3 regions of the Bacillus sp. DTU_2020_1000418_1_SI_GHA_SEK_038 genome follow, and region 1 is predicted to be linked to each of the others. Evidence: a T-box and tRNA genes for the amino acid it is inferred to sense, from the RefSeq annotation. Region 1 holds a T-box; the other regions hold tRNA genes.
The links. A T-box is a leader RNA that pairs with one kind of tRNA and senses whether it is charged. The one in region 1 lies ahead of tyrS (tyrosine--tRNA ligase), so its partner is inferred to be a tRNA-Tyr.

Region 1 (4,800 bases):
TATACGTTACGGGGACCGTGATGGACTCCTTTATATCTAAGCTCTAATGATTTTGGAGTGTCATATCCATTCCAGACACCGAAGCTAATTTTTGGATTAATAGCTACAAACCAGGAATCTTTTAAATCCTGACCTGTACCAGTTTTACCAGCCCAGTCTGAACTAAACTTTAACCGGCCTTTTAAAGAACCTGCTGTCCCTTGATTGATCACATCTCTCATCATATCAATGGTCAAATAAGCAGTTTGCGGGCTGAAAACTTCAACCGGCTTTACTTCATGCTGATAAATAATTTTTCCAGACTTATCTATGATTTTTTCAATCATGTAAGCATCCACAAAGTTTCCGCTATTTGCAAAGGTGCCAAAGGCATTTACATTCTCTTCAACGGTTACCCCATTTGTAATTCCGCCAAGAGCTAGCGAGTTGGTTGTATAGTCATTTTCGATAACAGAAGTAAAGCCCATTTTCTCTAGGTATTGAGCTGGCCGCTTATCAATAATAGTCCGATACGTCAACATGGCAGGAACATTATAAGACATCGCTAGAGCATAGCGCGCAGAGACCAGTCCACTGTATCTTTTATCATAGTTATTTGGGTACGGTACATTTGGGCGATGAGGGTCCAGAAACACCTCTACATCGGGAATAACAGATCCCGGCGCGACCTCTCCCAGCTCCAATGCGGGTGCGTATACTACGAGAGGCTTCATTGTTGATCCGTTCGATCTTAAAGTATCTGTTGCATGGTTTACCTGTTTAAGGTTATGGTCTCTTCCGCCAACAAAGGATAGGATTTTGCCAGTGCTGTTTTCAATGAGAATGGCACCTACCTGAACAGGCTCTACTATTTCTTTCTTTTCCTTCGTTTCAGGGTCTTCGATTATTTCAATTTTATCGCTTCCATAAAGGGCAAAATTATCTTTTGCTACTTGCATCGCATCGTAAATACCCTTATGAATAGTTGTATGAATCTGATAACCGTTTTGACGAAGATTTCGATCGGCTAATATTTTATATTCATTTTCCAGCTCTTTATCATTCTTCAAGTCTTCCTCAGTATAGCCATCTTCTTTGGCGAGGATGCCGGCCAAAATCTCTTTAGCCCGCTTCTCTATCTCAAATGTTAAATACGGATACTTCTCTACAGTACTTTCAACACGAGGTATAAAATCCTTAGTAATATCATAGGCTAATGCATCTTCATATTGCTTCTGTGTCAGCCTTCCGTCATCATACATTCTGTTTAAAACCGTTTTCATCCTTGTAAGACCTGGCTCAATGCCCTCAGGCTTCTTCAATTCCCCGCCCTGTGTATAGGGGGTATAGCCAAATGGGCTTTGAGGAAGTCCTGCAATAAAAGCGGCCTGGGGTATATTTAAATCCTTTGCATTCACTCCAAAAACCCCTTTAGCTGCTGCTTGAACACCAGCGATGTTTCTGCCAGATGAATTTCTGCCAAAGGTGGAGACATTTAAATAGGCTTCCAAAATCTCTTTTTTATCAAAAAACTTTTCTAAGCGAAGGGCAAGTAAAATTTCTTTCGCTTTCCTTTCAAAAGATACTTCATTTGTTAACAGCTGATTTTTTATTAATTGCTGTGTAAGTGTACTTCCCCCTGTTTGAACTGCGGAATTCGTTACTTCTTGAAAGAGAGCACGCATAATTGCCTTAGGAACAACTCCATCATGCTCATAAAAATATTCATCCTCTGTCGCAATCACTGCATCTATTAAATACTGGGATACATTCTCAAGCTTGACCTCTTCCCTGTCCAAATCTGTTCGAAGCTTTCCAAGGTAAACATTGTCTGTAAAATACAAATCGGATGTTTCTTCATAGTTATAAATATCCTTCTTCATCTTTTCATAAGGACGAATTTTCTCATTCTTAACGAGTGAAGCAAAATATCCTGCTCCGACACCACCAGCAAAGGAGCCTACAATGACAATGATAATAATAAATAATAAAATAAGATTCCAAGCAACTTGAAAGGAGATACTGGCACCTTTTGCCGCTTTTTTATTAGTTAGCAAGCCTAACCACGACTTCCATTTATCTTTTATATTTTGATTTTCTTTCATTCGTATCAATCCCCCTAAAATCACATACATTATAGCATAAACAGGCTATCCATTAGTCATTGGTTCGCTATTTTTCTAAATTTCCCTTTTTTCTTTTGTCCGAACATTTGACATTTCTAAACTCATATGATAAAAATGCTATTATATTAATAGAAAAGCGGAAGCGCCTTGCCCACCCCCGACAAGCATAAGACGGGCCGACGGGAAGGTTGTAGTTTAACCTTCTTGGCGGACTGGCTTATGACCTCGAGGGGGTAGGCGCTGGAGCTAGACATTAAAATAAATTAGCTATTGCTTTGATGGGAATAAGTAGTGCTTCTATCTCTGTTTCAGAAAGCCGGCGGCTGCTGTGAGCCGGTACACATAGAAGGATGAATTACCTCCCTGAGCATTCACTGTCAACCTGAGCTATCAGTTATAGCAGTGAACGGGAGGTCCGTTATCAGAAATGAGTGGAGGATAATTGTCCTCAATTTGGGTGGTACCGCGCAATTAAAGCGTCCCTGCAGTTTATGCAGGGGCGTTTTTTGTTTTTTTTTGAAAGTGGATAAAAGACGGGTTAACAAATAAGGAGGAAGCAAACAATGAGCTTACTAGAGGATTTACAGTGGAGAGGGATTATTTACCAGCAAACAGATGAAGAAGGAATGAAGGACACTTTAAATAAGGAGAAAATCTCTTTATATTGCGGGATGGATCCAACAGGTGACAGTATGCATATCGGGCATTTGCTGCCGTTTCTGACATTAAGAAGATTTCAAAATCATGGACATCGTCCGATTGTACTTGTCGGGGGAGCAACAGGCTTAATTGGTGATCCGAAAATGACTGAAGAAAGAACACTGCAAACAGTTGAAACCGTGCAGCACAACGTAGACTGTCTAACAAAACAATTAAAAATGATCTTTGATTTCGAAGGAGAAAACGGAGCGATCATGGTAAATAACTATGATTGGACTGCGCCGATGAATATTATCACCTTCCTAAGAGATTATGGGAAGCATGTAGGAATCAATTATATGCTTGCAAAAGATACGATTGCGTCACGACTTGAAACAGGGATTTCTTTTACAGAATTTACTTACACAATCCTGCAAGGAATGGATTTCAAACATTTATATGAGAATTATCAATGTAAGCTCCAAATTGGCGGAAGTGACCAATGGGGCAACATTACTACAGGTCTTGAACTGATCCGAAAAATGACAGGAGAAGGCTCGAAAGCATATGGGATGACAATTCCTCTTGTGACAAAGGCTGATGGAACTAAATTTGGCAAAACGGAAAGTGGCGCTGTGTGGCTAGATCCGGAAAAAACCTCACCATATGAGTTCTACCAATTCTGGATTAATGCTGCTGATGCGGATGTTGTTAAATACTTGAAATACTTTACTTTCCTTTCAAAAGAAGAAATTGAAGCACTAGAACAATCTGTTCAAGAAGAGGCGCATCTTCGTAAAGCACAAAAGGCCTTAGCTGAGGAAATGACACGTCTTATTCATGGGGAAGAAGCTTTAAGTCAGGCAATTAGAATTTCAGAGGCGTTATTCAGTGGAGATGTAAGCAATCTTTCTGGAACAGAAATTAAACAAGGATTTAAGGATGTCCCATCTTACGAGCATTCTTCTGGCGAGGAAATCGGCCTTGTTGATTTACTTGTGGATGCAAAAATCTCGCCATCTAAGCGCCAGGCCCGCGAAGATATTGCAAACGGAGCCGTTTCAATTAATGGTGAAAAAGTGACAGCAACAGACTATGTCCTGACGGTTAAAGACCGAATTGAGAATGAATTTACCATCATTCGCCGCGGGAAGAAGAAATATTTCTTAATTAAATACTAATTCATTAAGTCATCAGCAATAAAGATTTAATAAAAGCCCTAGAAATTACAAAAGCATAATTTCTAGGGCTTATTAAATTCTGTATATTTTATAACTTAAATTTCATAACTAAACCGTTTAGCTTTTCAGCTTGTTTTGCAAGTTCTTCTGAACTGCTGGCAACTTCATCCATTGAGCTGCTGATTTGCTGGGATGAAGCAGAGGTTTGTTCGACCCCAGCAGCTGACTCTTCAGAAATGGCTGCAATTTCGGAAATTGATCCGCTCATGATTTCACTATTCGAAGTGATGGCAGCTAGATTTTCATTAACAGTTTGAATATTTTTCGACATGTTATTTATAGCTGCACTAATGCCTTCGAAGGTCTCACTAGTGGTTTTAATTTGGCTAGTTCCTTGGACAACTTCTTCATATCCTGTTTGTAAAGATGTAGTTACTGTATTTGATTCATCCTGAATGCCTGTTACGATGTTTGTAATATCAGAAACAGATGCAGAAACCTGTTCTGCGAGCTTTTTTACTTCATTAGCTACGACTGCAAAACCTTTGCCATGTTCTCCAGCTCTTGCTGATTCAATAGCAGCATTTAAAGCTAATAAATTTGTTTGGTCGGCTATATCCTTTATGACAGAAATCAATTTAGAAATTTCTTGTGAACTGGTATTAAGGCCGTACACTTTTTGCATTGCATCCTGCATAATTTGATCAATCTTTGTCATTTGATTGAAGGAAGACTCCATTAGCTGGCTCCCTTCGCCAGTCATTAATAATACCTCATTGGACGCTTGTAGAATAAGATCCCCATTTGCATCCGCTTCTTGAACTGTGGCTGAAAACGAGCCCATGATGGAGGATAAATTACTTGCGTTGGCAGCT
Region 2 (4,800 bases), 2.1 Mb from region 1:
GGCAGCTGCACCACCAATTAGTATTATATAGGCAAGTATATATGGCATGTAATTTAAAACAACCCTCGGTAATAATGTATCAGAATCAACCAGTTCATCTACAAGAAGGATTCCCGCATTGCCTAAAAGCATAGGAGTCATATTAATGAATGATATAGAAGCAAGCAAGAAAGGGATTAGATAAAAGGTTTTGGCATCTTTTACTGCATATATCCTTATCCAAAGTGGAGGTCCCATTAATGCGCCAATAGGAACAATTACAAACATTGAAATCCATAGCAGCGGACCCATAGGCCCAGGAAGAGTTAAAACTTCAGGCACTTTATCATTTAACTCCGAGAAGAGATTTCCAATTCCATTGAAATAATAAACAATAAATATTCCACCTAACAATACACTAATAATTATTAATATCTGGTAAAAAATATCGGTCCAGGCAACAGCCCTCAGTCCTCCAGTCCAAACATAAATTACTATAACGGAGGTAAATACAAAAGCTCCCATCTGACTTGGTATCAATCCCTTTGAAGCTGTTTCAATAAGATATGCTCCGCCAGAAATCTGTATTTGAAAATAAGGTATTGTAAAAAGCATCATAAGAGTCGTGACTAATATTCCTAAAGCTTTGGATTTATATATATCCATAAAAAAGTCGGTCGCAGTAATATAGTTGTTCTCTTTTCCATAAAACCATATTCTCTTTCCGATCCTCAAAAAAAGTATTCCAAAAAGTATATCCCAACCTATGGTTGTCCAATATACAGGTCCATTGTTGTAATAATATGAAGTAGAACCCAAAAAAGCAAAAGCACTCCACCAGGTGGCCTGAACAGTAAAGAATACAGTCATTGGGGACATGCTCCTGTTCTGAACAAAAAAACCAGATATGGTCGCTTGGTCTTTTTCACCTGCTTTAGCACCAATCCATAAAGGAATAAACATAGAAGCCCCTATAAATAAAATAGCTATAGAACTTTGATCCATTTTTTCTCCCTTATAATTCTTATTTTGTATTATCAGTTTCGAAAATTGTTGACAATATGCAACATTATTACCTATTAGAAAGCTGTATTTTGCAGAGAAAAAGTAAACATTGTTGCAATTGCAAATGCAGAGTATTGCAAACTGACATGGAGCCACATCTATAGGCATACTTCTCTAACCAAGAATCCAGTAGCCACAGGGCTTGGCTATCCATGAAGGCTATCATGACCAAGGCTCTTATCTAAAATTGCAGCTTAATTTATCTTTGCAAAATTCTGCACTTTTATTTTGCTAAGCACAACAGTGGTAAAGGGCTAAGGTGCATTTTCGTTCGATTAGTCTGTAATCCTATCTTAAGGTTTACAGAACTTGCTGGCAATTCAATTCCTTATCTCCTCCAGCTATATTAAATATTTTAAATGAAATTATATAGAGTTAAAATGAAGCTATAAAAATTATAACAAATATGATGTCAATAATTATGGAAATTATGGATACGATTTAAAATAGTCCAATAATTATCTACCTATCAACTAGGTGAATAACTAGACAACTGGCACTATATCAAAAAGGTATATTTTGACCGAAAAGACAGGTATGCATACGGCATAGATATCACTCAATAAAAGGACAATCAATCCAATTCGTAATTGAACGGCTAGGATATGGCAATACATGCTATTAAGAATTACGAATTGAGGATGAACAACTTAGTATGAAGAAAATATGAGGAGATGGTTGTGTATAAAATGTGTAAAATGATTTGAAGTCCTAATCGTTTTCTAACGACTTCTTAGAAATTGAAAAAGCTCATAAATCTCTATTTGAAGAGGGTTATGAGCTTTCTAAAAAATCTTATTTAACTAAAATAACAAAAGATACCGGTGGTCGGGATCGAACCGACACTCCAGAAGGAACACGATTTTGAGTCGTGCGCGTCTGCCAATTCCGCCACACCGGCGTATTAAAATTTCAAGGAAGTGCCGAGGACCGGAATCGAACCGGTACGGTAGTCACCTACCGCAGGATTTTAAGTCCTGTGCGTCTGCCAGTTCCGCCACCCCGGCGTATATAAAAAAATAATTTTGAAGTTGGAGGCGGCAACCGGATTTGAACCGGTGATCAAGGTTTTGCAGACCTATGCCTTACCACTTGGCTATGCCGCCTTAAAATAAAATGGAGCGGAAGACGGGATTCGAACCCGCGACCCCCACCTTGGCAAGGTGGTGTTCTACCACTGAACTACTTCCGCAAATGGCTGGGCTAGCTGGATTCGAACCAACGCATGTCGCAGTCAAAGTGCGATGCCTTACCGCTTGGCTATAGCCCAATAATATAGAGTAATTAATGATATTATATCAAAACCTATGATAAGGGTTCCACTATTTATTAAAATGGGGCGACTGATGGGAATCGAACCCACGAATGTCGGAACCACAATCCGATGCGTTAACCACTTCGCCACAATCGCCATAATTCATAATAGTTTCAATAATTAAATGGGGCGGCTGATGGGAATCGAACCCACGAATGTCGGAACCACAATCCGATGCGTTAACCACTTCGCCACAACCGCCATAATTTATGGCAGGGGTAGTAGGAATCGAACCCACATCAAAGGTTTTGGAGACCTTCGTTTTACCATTAAACTATACCCCTATAAATGGTGGTGGGGGACGGATTCGAACCGCCGAACCCAAAGGGAGCGGATTTACAGTCCGCCGCGTTTAGCCACTTCGCTACCCCACCGTAGTTATTAGAAATTGTCTGTAGTCATAATATGCTCCAAAGTCCTGCGGTCTTTGTCGCAAAAATTTAAAATTACCATTCATTGAAGAACTGCTCCGAAGCTGTAATTTTAAATTTTTGGTGCCGGCCAGAGGACTCGAACCCCCAACCTACTGATTACAAGTCAGTTGCTCTACCAATTGAGCTAGGCCGGCGTATATTATTTTATTTCCTAATTTAAAAACTGCTAAAAATTGTGCTTCAAAGTCTTACAAACTTTGTCGCAGATTTAAAAAGTTTACCATCAAGGGAGTAAAGCTTCGGTGCTGCAAGCTTTTAAAATCCTCTACCAATTGAGCTAGGCCGGCGTATTCTTTTTAAATGGTGGCTCAGGACGGAATCGAACCGCCGACACAAGGATTTTCAGTCCTTTGCTCTACCGACTGAGCTACTGAGCCACAAAATGGCGGTCCGGACGGGACTCGAACCCGCGACCTCCTGCGTGACAGGCAGGCATTCTAACCAACTGAACTACCGGACCAGATTGCGGGGACAGGATTTGAACCTGCGACCTTCGGGTTATGAGCCCGACGAGCTACCGGACTGCTCCACCCCGCGATAATAGTATTTATATGATTTTTACTATGCTCATATAAAGCATAAGGACTGACCCGATCTCAGGATGCTTAATCAAGCAGCAGCTGCATCGGTACAACTCACAGTTGATTCATGGAGTAACGCTCGTTGCTCCACCCCGCGACAATAATATTCCATGCTATAAGTAAACATGGTGGAGGATGACGGGATCGAACCGCCGACCCTCTGCTTGTAAGGCAGATGCTCTCCCAGCTGAGCTAATCCTCCGAAGCACAGGACGTGCAAGTGCATACGTTGCGACAGGATGTCGCGTACTTAGTATGCCAAATGGTGACCCCTACGGGATTCGAACCCGTGTTACCGCCGTGAAAGGGCGGTGTCTTAACCGCTTGACCAAGGGGCCAGATAAGTTTTTAAATGGCGGAGAGCAAGGGATTTGAACCCTTGATACGCGGTTAGCGTATACACGATTTCCAATCGTGCTCCTTCGGCCACTCGGACAGCTCTCCAGATGGCTCCGCAGGTAGGATTCGAACCTACGACCGTTCGGTTAACAGCCGAATGCTCTACCACTGAGCTACTGCGGAATAGTGAATATATTAAAAGCCTAGCGACGTCCTACTCTCACATGGGGACAGCCCCAAACTACCATCGGCGCTGAGAAGCTTAACTTCCGTGTTCGGGATGGGAACGGGTGTGGCCTTCTCGCTATCGCCACTAGACTTTTGTTAAAGACAATATCTATTATATCGTCTTTTTGATTTTTTTCAAGAGAAATTTTCATTCCCTCAAAACTAGATAATGCTGAAGAAGTTATTCGAGTAATCATACTAAATGTGGTTAAGTCCTCGACCGATTAGTATTTGTCAGCTCCACGTGTCGCCACGCTTCCACCTCAAACCTATCAACCTGATCATCTTTCAGGGGTCTTACTAGCTTGACGCTATGGGAAATCTCATCTCGAGGGGGGCTTCATGCTTAGATGCTTTCAGCACTTATCCCGTCCGCACATAGCTACCCAGCTATGCCTTTGGCAAGACAACTGGTACACCAGCGGTGCGTCCATCCCGGTCCTCTCGTACTAAGGACAGCTCCTCTCAAATTTCCTGCGCCCACGACGGATAGGGACCGAACTGTCTCACGACGTTCTGAACCCAGCTCGCGTACCGCTTTAATGGGCGAACAGCCCAACCCTTGGGACCGACTACAGCCCCAGGATGCGATGAGCCGACATCGAGGTGCCAAACCTCCCCGTCGATGTGGACTCTTGGGGGAGATAAGCCTGTTATCCCCGGGGTAGCTTTTATCCGTTGAGCGATGGCCCTTCCATGCGGAACCACCGGATCACTAAGCCCGACTTTCGTCCCTGCTCGACTTGTAGGTCTCGCAGTCAAGCTCCCTTATGCCTTTACACTCTTCGAATGATTTCCAACCATTCTGAGGGAACCTTTGGGCGCCTCCGTTACTCTTTAGGAGGCGACCGCCCCAGTC
Region 3 (4,800 bases), 1.4 Mb from region 1:
CGAGGAGAGAATCCTAAGGTGAGCGAGAGAACTCTCGTTAAGGAACTCGGCAAAATCACCCCGTAACTTCGGGAGAAGGGGTGCTCATTTGGGTGAATAGCCCGGATGAGCCGCAGTGAATAGGCCCAGGCGACTGTTTAGCAAAAACACAGGTCTCTGCGAAGCCGCAAGGCGAAGTATAGGGGCTGACGCCTGCCCGGTGCTGGAAGGTTAAGAGGAGGGGTTAGCGCAAGCGAAGCTCTGAATTGAAGCCCCAGTAAACGGCGGCCGTAACTATAACGGTCCTAAGGTAGCGAAATTCCTTGTCAGGTAAGTTCTGACCCGCACGAAAGGCGTAACGATCTGGGCACTGTCTCAACGAGAGACTCGGTGAAATTATAGTACCTGTGAAGATGCAGGTTACCCGCGACAGGACGGAAAGACCCCGTGGAGCTTTACTGTAGCCTGATATTGAATTTCGGTACAGCTTGTACAGGATAGGTAGGAGCCTTGGAAGCCGGAGCGCCAGCTTCGGTGGAGGCATTGGTGGGATACTACCCTGGCTGTATTGAAATTCTAACCCGCGCCCCTGATCGGGGCGGGAGACAGTGTCAGGTGGGCAGTTTGACTGGGGCGGTCGCCTCCTAAAGAGTAACGGAGGCGCCCAAAGGTTCCCTCAGAATGGTTGGAAATCATTCGAAGAGTGTAAAGGCATAAGGGAGCTTGACTGCGAGACCTACAAGTCGAGCAGGGACGAAAGTCGGGCTTAGTGATCCGGTGGTTCCGCATGGAAGGGCCATCGCTCAACGGATAAAAGCTACCCCGGGGATAACAGGCTTATCTCCCCCAAGAGTCCACATCGACGGGGAGGTTTGGCACCTCGATGTCGGCTCATCGCATCCTGGGGCTGTAGTCGGTCCCAAGGGTTGGGCTGTTCGCCCATTAAAGCGGTACGCGAGCTGGGTTCAGAACGTCGTGAGACAGTTCGGTCCCTATCCGTCGTGGGCGCAGGAAATTTGAGAGGAGCTGTCCTTAGTACGAGAGGACCGGGATGGACGCACCGCTGGTGTACCAGTTGTCTTGCCAAAGGCATAGCTGGGTAGCTATGTGCGGACGGGATAAGTGCTGAAAGCATCTAAGCATGAAGCCCCCCTCGAGATGAGATTTCCCATAGCGTCAAGCTAGTAAGACCCCTGAAAGATGATCAGGTTGATAGGTTTGAGGTGGAAGCGTGGCGACACGTGGAGCTGACAAATACTAATCGGTCGAGGACTTAACCACATTTAGTATGATTACTCGAATAACTTCTTCAGCATTATCTAGTTTTGAGGGAACAAACCTCAATAAAATAGGTCTAGTGGCGATAGCGAAAAGGTCACACCCGTTCCCATCCCGAACACGGAAGTTAAGCTTTTCAGCGCCGATGGTAGTTAGGGGCTGTCCCCTTGTGAGAGTAGGACGCCGCTAGGCTAGCCCCAAGAGGGGCTATTATTTTTGATGAATGCATGATCAATTTAAATAAATTGGCCCGTTGGTCAAGCGGTTAAGACACCGCCCTTTCACGGCGGTAACACGGGTTCGAATCCCGTACGGGTCACCATTTTACAGCATAGTAGAAGTGATATATGTTTAACTAATATGCACTTGCACTTTTTGCGCTGAGGAGGATTAGCTCAGCTGGGAGAGCACCTGCCTTACAAGCAGGGGGTCGGCGGTTCGATCCCGTCATCCTCCATCATTTACCGGTGTAGACCTGAACAACTGACTACAATAAATTGGTTAGATGTTAACTTCTATCCGGTATTTTTTATAAAGTACTTACCTCACCATTTTTGATGTGCGGAAGTAGTTCAGTGGTAGAACACCACCTTGCCAAGGTGGGGGTCGCGGGTTCGAATCCCGTCTTCCGCTCCAAAAATATTTTTTGCAGTATAGGAATTAATTCTAATTGTGTTCCTTTATACCTTTATGTATGGGGCCTTAGCTCAGCTGGGAGAGCGCCTGCCTTGCACGCAGGAGGTCAGCGGTTCGATCCCGCTAGGCTCCACCATTATTATATCAAACTAAATGTCTTTTCTTAATTTGGCGGTGTAGCTCAGCTGGCTAGAGCGTACGGTTCATACCCGTAAGGTCGGGGGTTCGATCCCCTCCGCCGCTACCATATTTATGATTTTAATGTGGAGGAATACCCAAGTCCGGCTGAAGGGATCGGTCTTGAAAACCGACAGGCGGGTCAAACCGCGCAGGGGTTCGAATCCCCTTTCCTCCTCCATATTATGCTTAGTGAAAATTATATAAATACCATTATCGCGGGGTGGAGCAACGAGCGTTACTCCTTGAATAAACTGCGAGTTGTACCGATCGAGCTGCTGCTTGATTTAGCATTCTGAGATTGGGACAGTCCTTATGCTATATATGAGCATAGTAAAAAATCATATTAATATTATTATCGCGGGGTGGAGCAGTCCGGTAGCTCGTCGGGCTCATAACCCGAAGGTCGCAGGTTCAAATCCTGTCCCCGCAATCTGGTCCGGTAGTTCAGTTGGTTAGAATGCCTGCCTGTCACGCAGGAGGTCGCGGGTTCGAGTCCCGTCCGGACCGCCATATTTATATTAGGCTCAGTAGCTCAGTCGGTAGAGGATTTTAAAAGATTGCAGCTGCGAAGCATTTCTTCACCGAATGGCAAGCTATTAAAATCTGCGACAAAGACCGTAGGGCTTTGAAGCACATTCCCAAAGCCACACAAACTTTAGGAAGTTACATTAATTAGGCTCAGTAGCTCAGTCGGTAGAGCAAAGGACTGAAAATCCTTGTGTCGGCGGTTCGATTCCGTCCTGAGCCACCATAAAATTTTCAAAATCCCTATTTTTCCATATGGTGGGGTAGCGAAGTGGCTAAACGCGGCGGACTGTAAATCCGCTCCCTTTGGGTTCGGCGGTTCGAATCCGTCCCCCACCACCATTTATAGGGGTATAGTTTAATGGTAAAACGAAGGTCTCCAAAACCTTTGATGTGGGTTCGATTCCTACTACCCCTGCCAAATATAAAAATATGTGAATTATGGCGGTTGTGGCGAAGTGGTTAACGCATCGGATTGTGGTTCCGACATTCGTGGGTTCGATTCCCATCAGCCGCCCCATATTATTTTACAGAGAAGCAATTCTTGAGGTTACTTCAGTGGGCTATAGCCAAGCGGTAAGGCATCGCACTTTGACTGCGACATGCGTTGGTTCGAATCCAGCTAGCCCAGCCAGTTTTTTTAAAAACAGCCCCGAAGCCTTACATCGATGAATGGTTTTTAAAAAAACTTGCGACAAAGACCGTAGGACTTTGAAGCAAATTTTGACCACAATCAAAATTTAAGAAATGGCGGCATAGCCAAGTGGTAAGGCAGAGGTCTGCAAAACCTTTATCCCCGGTTCAAATCCGGGTGCTGCCTCCAAATTTATAAATGCGGGTGTAGTTTAGTGGTAAAACCACAGCCACGAGCGAAACATCCATGTATAATCTTCGAGTTGCCTCGACACATTCACATCCTTGAATTTGCTAGAAGAGGAAGAGGCATGAATGAGCGTAAATTAAATTTAATTTTGTATCAATCAAAAATGCGGGTGTAGTTTAGTGGTAAAACCACAGCCTTCCAAGCTGTTGATGAGGGTTCGATTCCCTTCACCCGCTCCATATAATTTTAATGGGCCTATAGCTCAGCTGGTTAGAGCGCACGCCTGATAAGCGTGAGGTCGATGGTTCGAGTCCATTTAGGCCCATATATTTACTATTCCGCAGTAGCTCAGTGGTAGAGCATTCGGCTGTTAACCGAACGGTCGTAGGTTCGAATCCTACCTGCGGAGCCACTTTTTATCTGTATTGAACAACAGCCTCCTAAGGTGTTGATTAAAGATTAATATTTCTAATTGTACATTAATTACCAATTGGTCTAACCTAATAAAACCGCTATTTCCATATATATATTGTGGATTAGCGGTTTTTTGTATGTATTTGTAAATTATTGTTTAGTAAGCTACGAAAATTGTTTACCTGATGGGAAATTATTAGTTATTCTATGCAACAGAAATGAAGATTCTTTCAATTTGGTTGAAAGTGATAGGAATAGCTCCTTGTTTCGATGAACTAAGGATTTGTCTAAATAAAAGGTAGAAATAGAGTGGTCCAACATTACGTCAATCCCTGTTTGCAGCTTATTTGTGTTGATTGCTTCGTCAAGCTCAGGCATGAAGACAAAATCCTTAATTGAATCCTTAATTGTGATAAGGATAAACCAGCCCGTTCCATATACAAACTTGCCTTGGTTCGTAATTGTCATAATATCCCCGTATTGCAGATGAATAAAGCCACTGACCATGTTTTCTCGCCTGGATCCGTAATATAATGACTGTAGCGTTAACCCTTCCTTAGCTCTCACAATGAATTCCAACGCAGTTACCCCTTCACCGATATGATTATCAGATTAACGGGCTGGATAACCCCACTGATTGAAGTTCCATCTGTTTTACCCTTTAATATCAATTCATATTTCTGTTTTTTTGCTATTATTCCTAGAAAATGATTGTCAGTTTCATGTCTTTTATTGGACAAACATCTTAAAAAGTAAGTGTCATACCAGATTGAAATACTAATTGCGATTGATAATTATTTTCATTTATTCATTGACAATCATTTCCTGACTGTTATAATAAAAATTGTGAGTTGTAGTGATAATGATTTTCAGTATCATTAAAGCTTACGAAAATGTTTACTTATTGGAGATAGTTATGAAAAAAAGATACCTTATCGCCTCGCTCATTGTTCTATCAATCCTAT

Region 2: it has a tRNA-Tyr gene. The T-box ahead of tyrS (tyrosine--tRNA ligase) is inferred to sense a tRNA for this amino acid. The anticodon was not compared.
Region 3: it has a tRNA-Tyr gene. The T-box ahead of tyrS (tyrosine--tRNA ligase) is inferred to sense a tRNA for this amino acid. The anticodon was not compared.

What each region holds. Positions count from the first base shown of each region.
Region 1 covers NZ_CP135435.1:3,425,114-3,429,913, reverse strand. The annotation lists gene RRV45_RS17135 (transglycosylase domain-containing protein) at 1-2,084, opposite strand, end outside; T-box leader at 2,372-2,592, shown strand; gene tyrS (tyrosine--tRNA ligase) at 2,669-3,925, shown strand; gene RRV45_RS17125 (methyl-accepting chemotaxis protein) at 4,014-4,800, opposite strand, start outside.
Region 2 covers NZ_CP135435.1:1,320,718-1,325,517, reverse strand. The annotation lists gene RRV45_RS06585 (sodium:solute symporter family protein) at 1-984, opposite strand, end outside; tRNA gene RRV45_RS06580 (tRNA-Leu) at 1,864-1,945, opposite strand; tRNA gene RRV45_RS06575 (tRNA-Leu) at 1,966-2,051, opposite strand; tRNA gene RRV45_RS06570 (tRNA-Cys) at 2,077-2,150, opposite strand; tRNA gene RRV45_RS06565 (tRNA-Gly) at 2,162-2,236, opposite strand; tRNA gene RRV45_RS06560 (tRNA-Gln) at 2,240-2,314, opposite strand; tRNA gene RRV45_RS06555 (tRNA-His) at 2,380-2,455, opposite strand; tRNA gene RRV45_RS06550 (tRNA-His) at 2,485-2,560, opposite strand; tRNA gene RRV45_RS06545 (tRNA-Trp) at 2,570-2,643, opposite strand; tRNA gene RRV45_RS06540 (tRNA-Tyr) at 2,649-2,733, opposite strand; tRNA gene RRV45_RS06535 (tRNA-Thr) at 2,852-2,927, opposite strand; tRNA gene RRV45_RS06530 (tRNA-Phe) at 3,095-3,170, opposite strand; tRNA gene RRV45_RS06525 (tRNA-Asp) at 3,177-3,253, opposite strand; tRNA gene RRV45_RS06520 (tRNA-Met) at 3,257-3,330, opposite strand; tRNA gene RRV45_RS06515 (tRNA-Val) at 3,501-3,576, opposite strand; tRNA gene RRV45_RS06510 (tRNA-Glu) at 3,638-3,712, opposite strand; tRNA gene RRV45_RS06505 (tRNA-Ser) at 3,728-3,818, opposite strand; tRNA gene RRV45_RS06500 (tRNA-Asn) at 3,822-3,896, opposite strand; rRNA gene rrf (5S ribosomal RNA) at 3,915-4,031, opposite strand; rRNA gene RRV45_RS06490 (23S ribosomal RNA) at 4,146-4,800, opposite strand, start outside.
Region 3 covers NZ_CP135435.1:339,055-343,854, forward strand. The annotation lists rRNA gene RRV45_RS01790 (23S ribosomal RNA) at 1-1,260, shown strand, start outside; rRNA gene rrf (5S ribosomal RNA) at 1,333-1,449, shown strand; tRNA gene RRV45_RS01800 (tRNA-Glu) at 1,505-1,579, shown strand; tRNA gene RRV45_RS01805 (tRNA-Val) at 1,642-1,714, shown strand; tRNA gene RRV45_RS01810 (tRNA-Gly) at 1,819-1,893, shown strand; tRNA gene RRV45_RS01815 (tRNA-Ala) at 1,954-2,029, shown strand; tRNA gene RRV45_RS01820 (tRNA-Met) at 2,064-2,140, shown strand; tRNA gene RRV45_RS01825 (tRNA-Ser) at 2,159-2,251, shown strand; tRNA gene RRV45_RS01830 (tRNA-Met) at 2,430-2,503, shown strand; tRNA gene RRV45_RS01835 (tRNA-Asp) at 2,507-2,583, shown strand; tRNA gene RRV45_RS01840 (tRNA-Phe) at 2,749-2,824, shown strand; tRNA gene RRV45_RS01845 (tRNA-Tyr) at 2,856-2,940, shown strand; tRNA gene RRV45_RS01850 (tRNA-Trp) at 2,946-3,019, shown strand; tRNA gene RRV45_RS01855 (tRNA-His) at 3,043-3,118, shown strand; tRNA gene RRV45_RS01860 (tRNA-Gln) at 3,158-3,232, shown strand; tRNA gene RRV45_RS01865 (tRNA-Cys) at 3,348-3,421, shown strand; tRNA gene RRV45_RS01870 (tRNA-Gly) at 3,587-3,660, shown strand; tRNA gene RRV45_RS01875 (tRNA-Ile) at 3,673-3,746, shown strand; tRNA gene RRV45_RS01880 (tRNA-Asn) at 3,759-3,833, shown strand; gene RRV45_RS01885 (hypothetical protein) at 4,001-4,414, opposite strand; gene RRV45_RS01890 (ABC transporter permease) at 4,752-4,800, shown strand, end outside.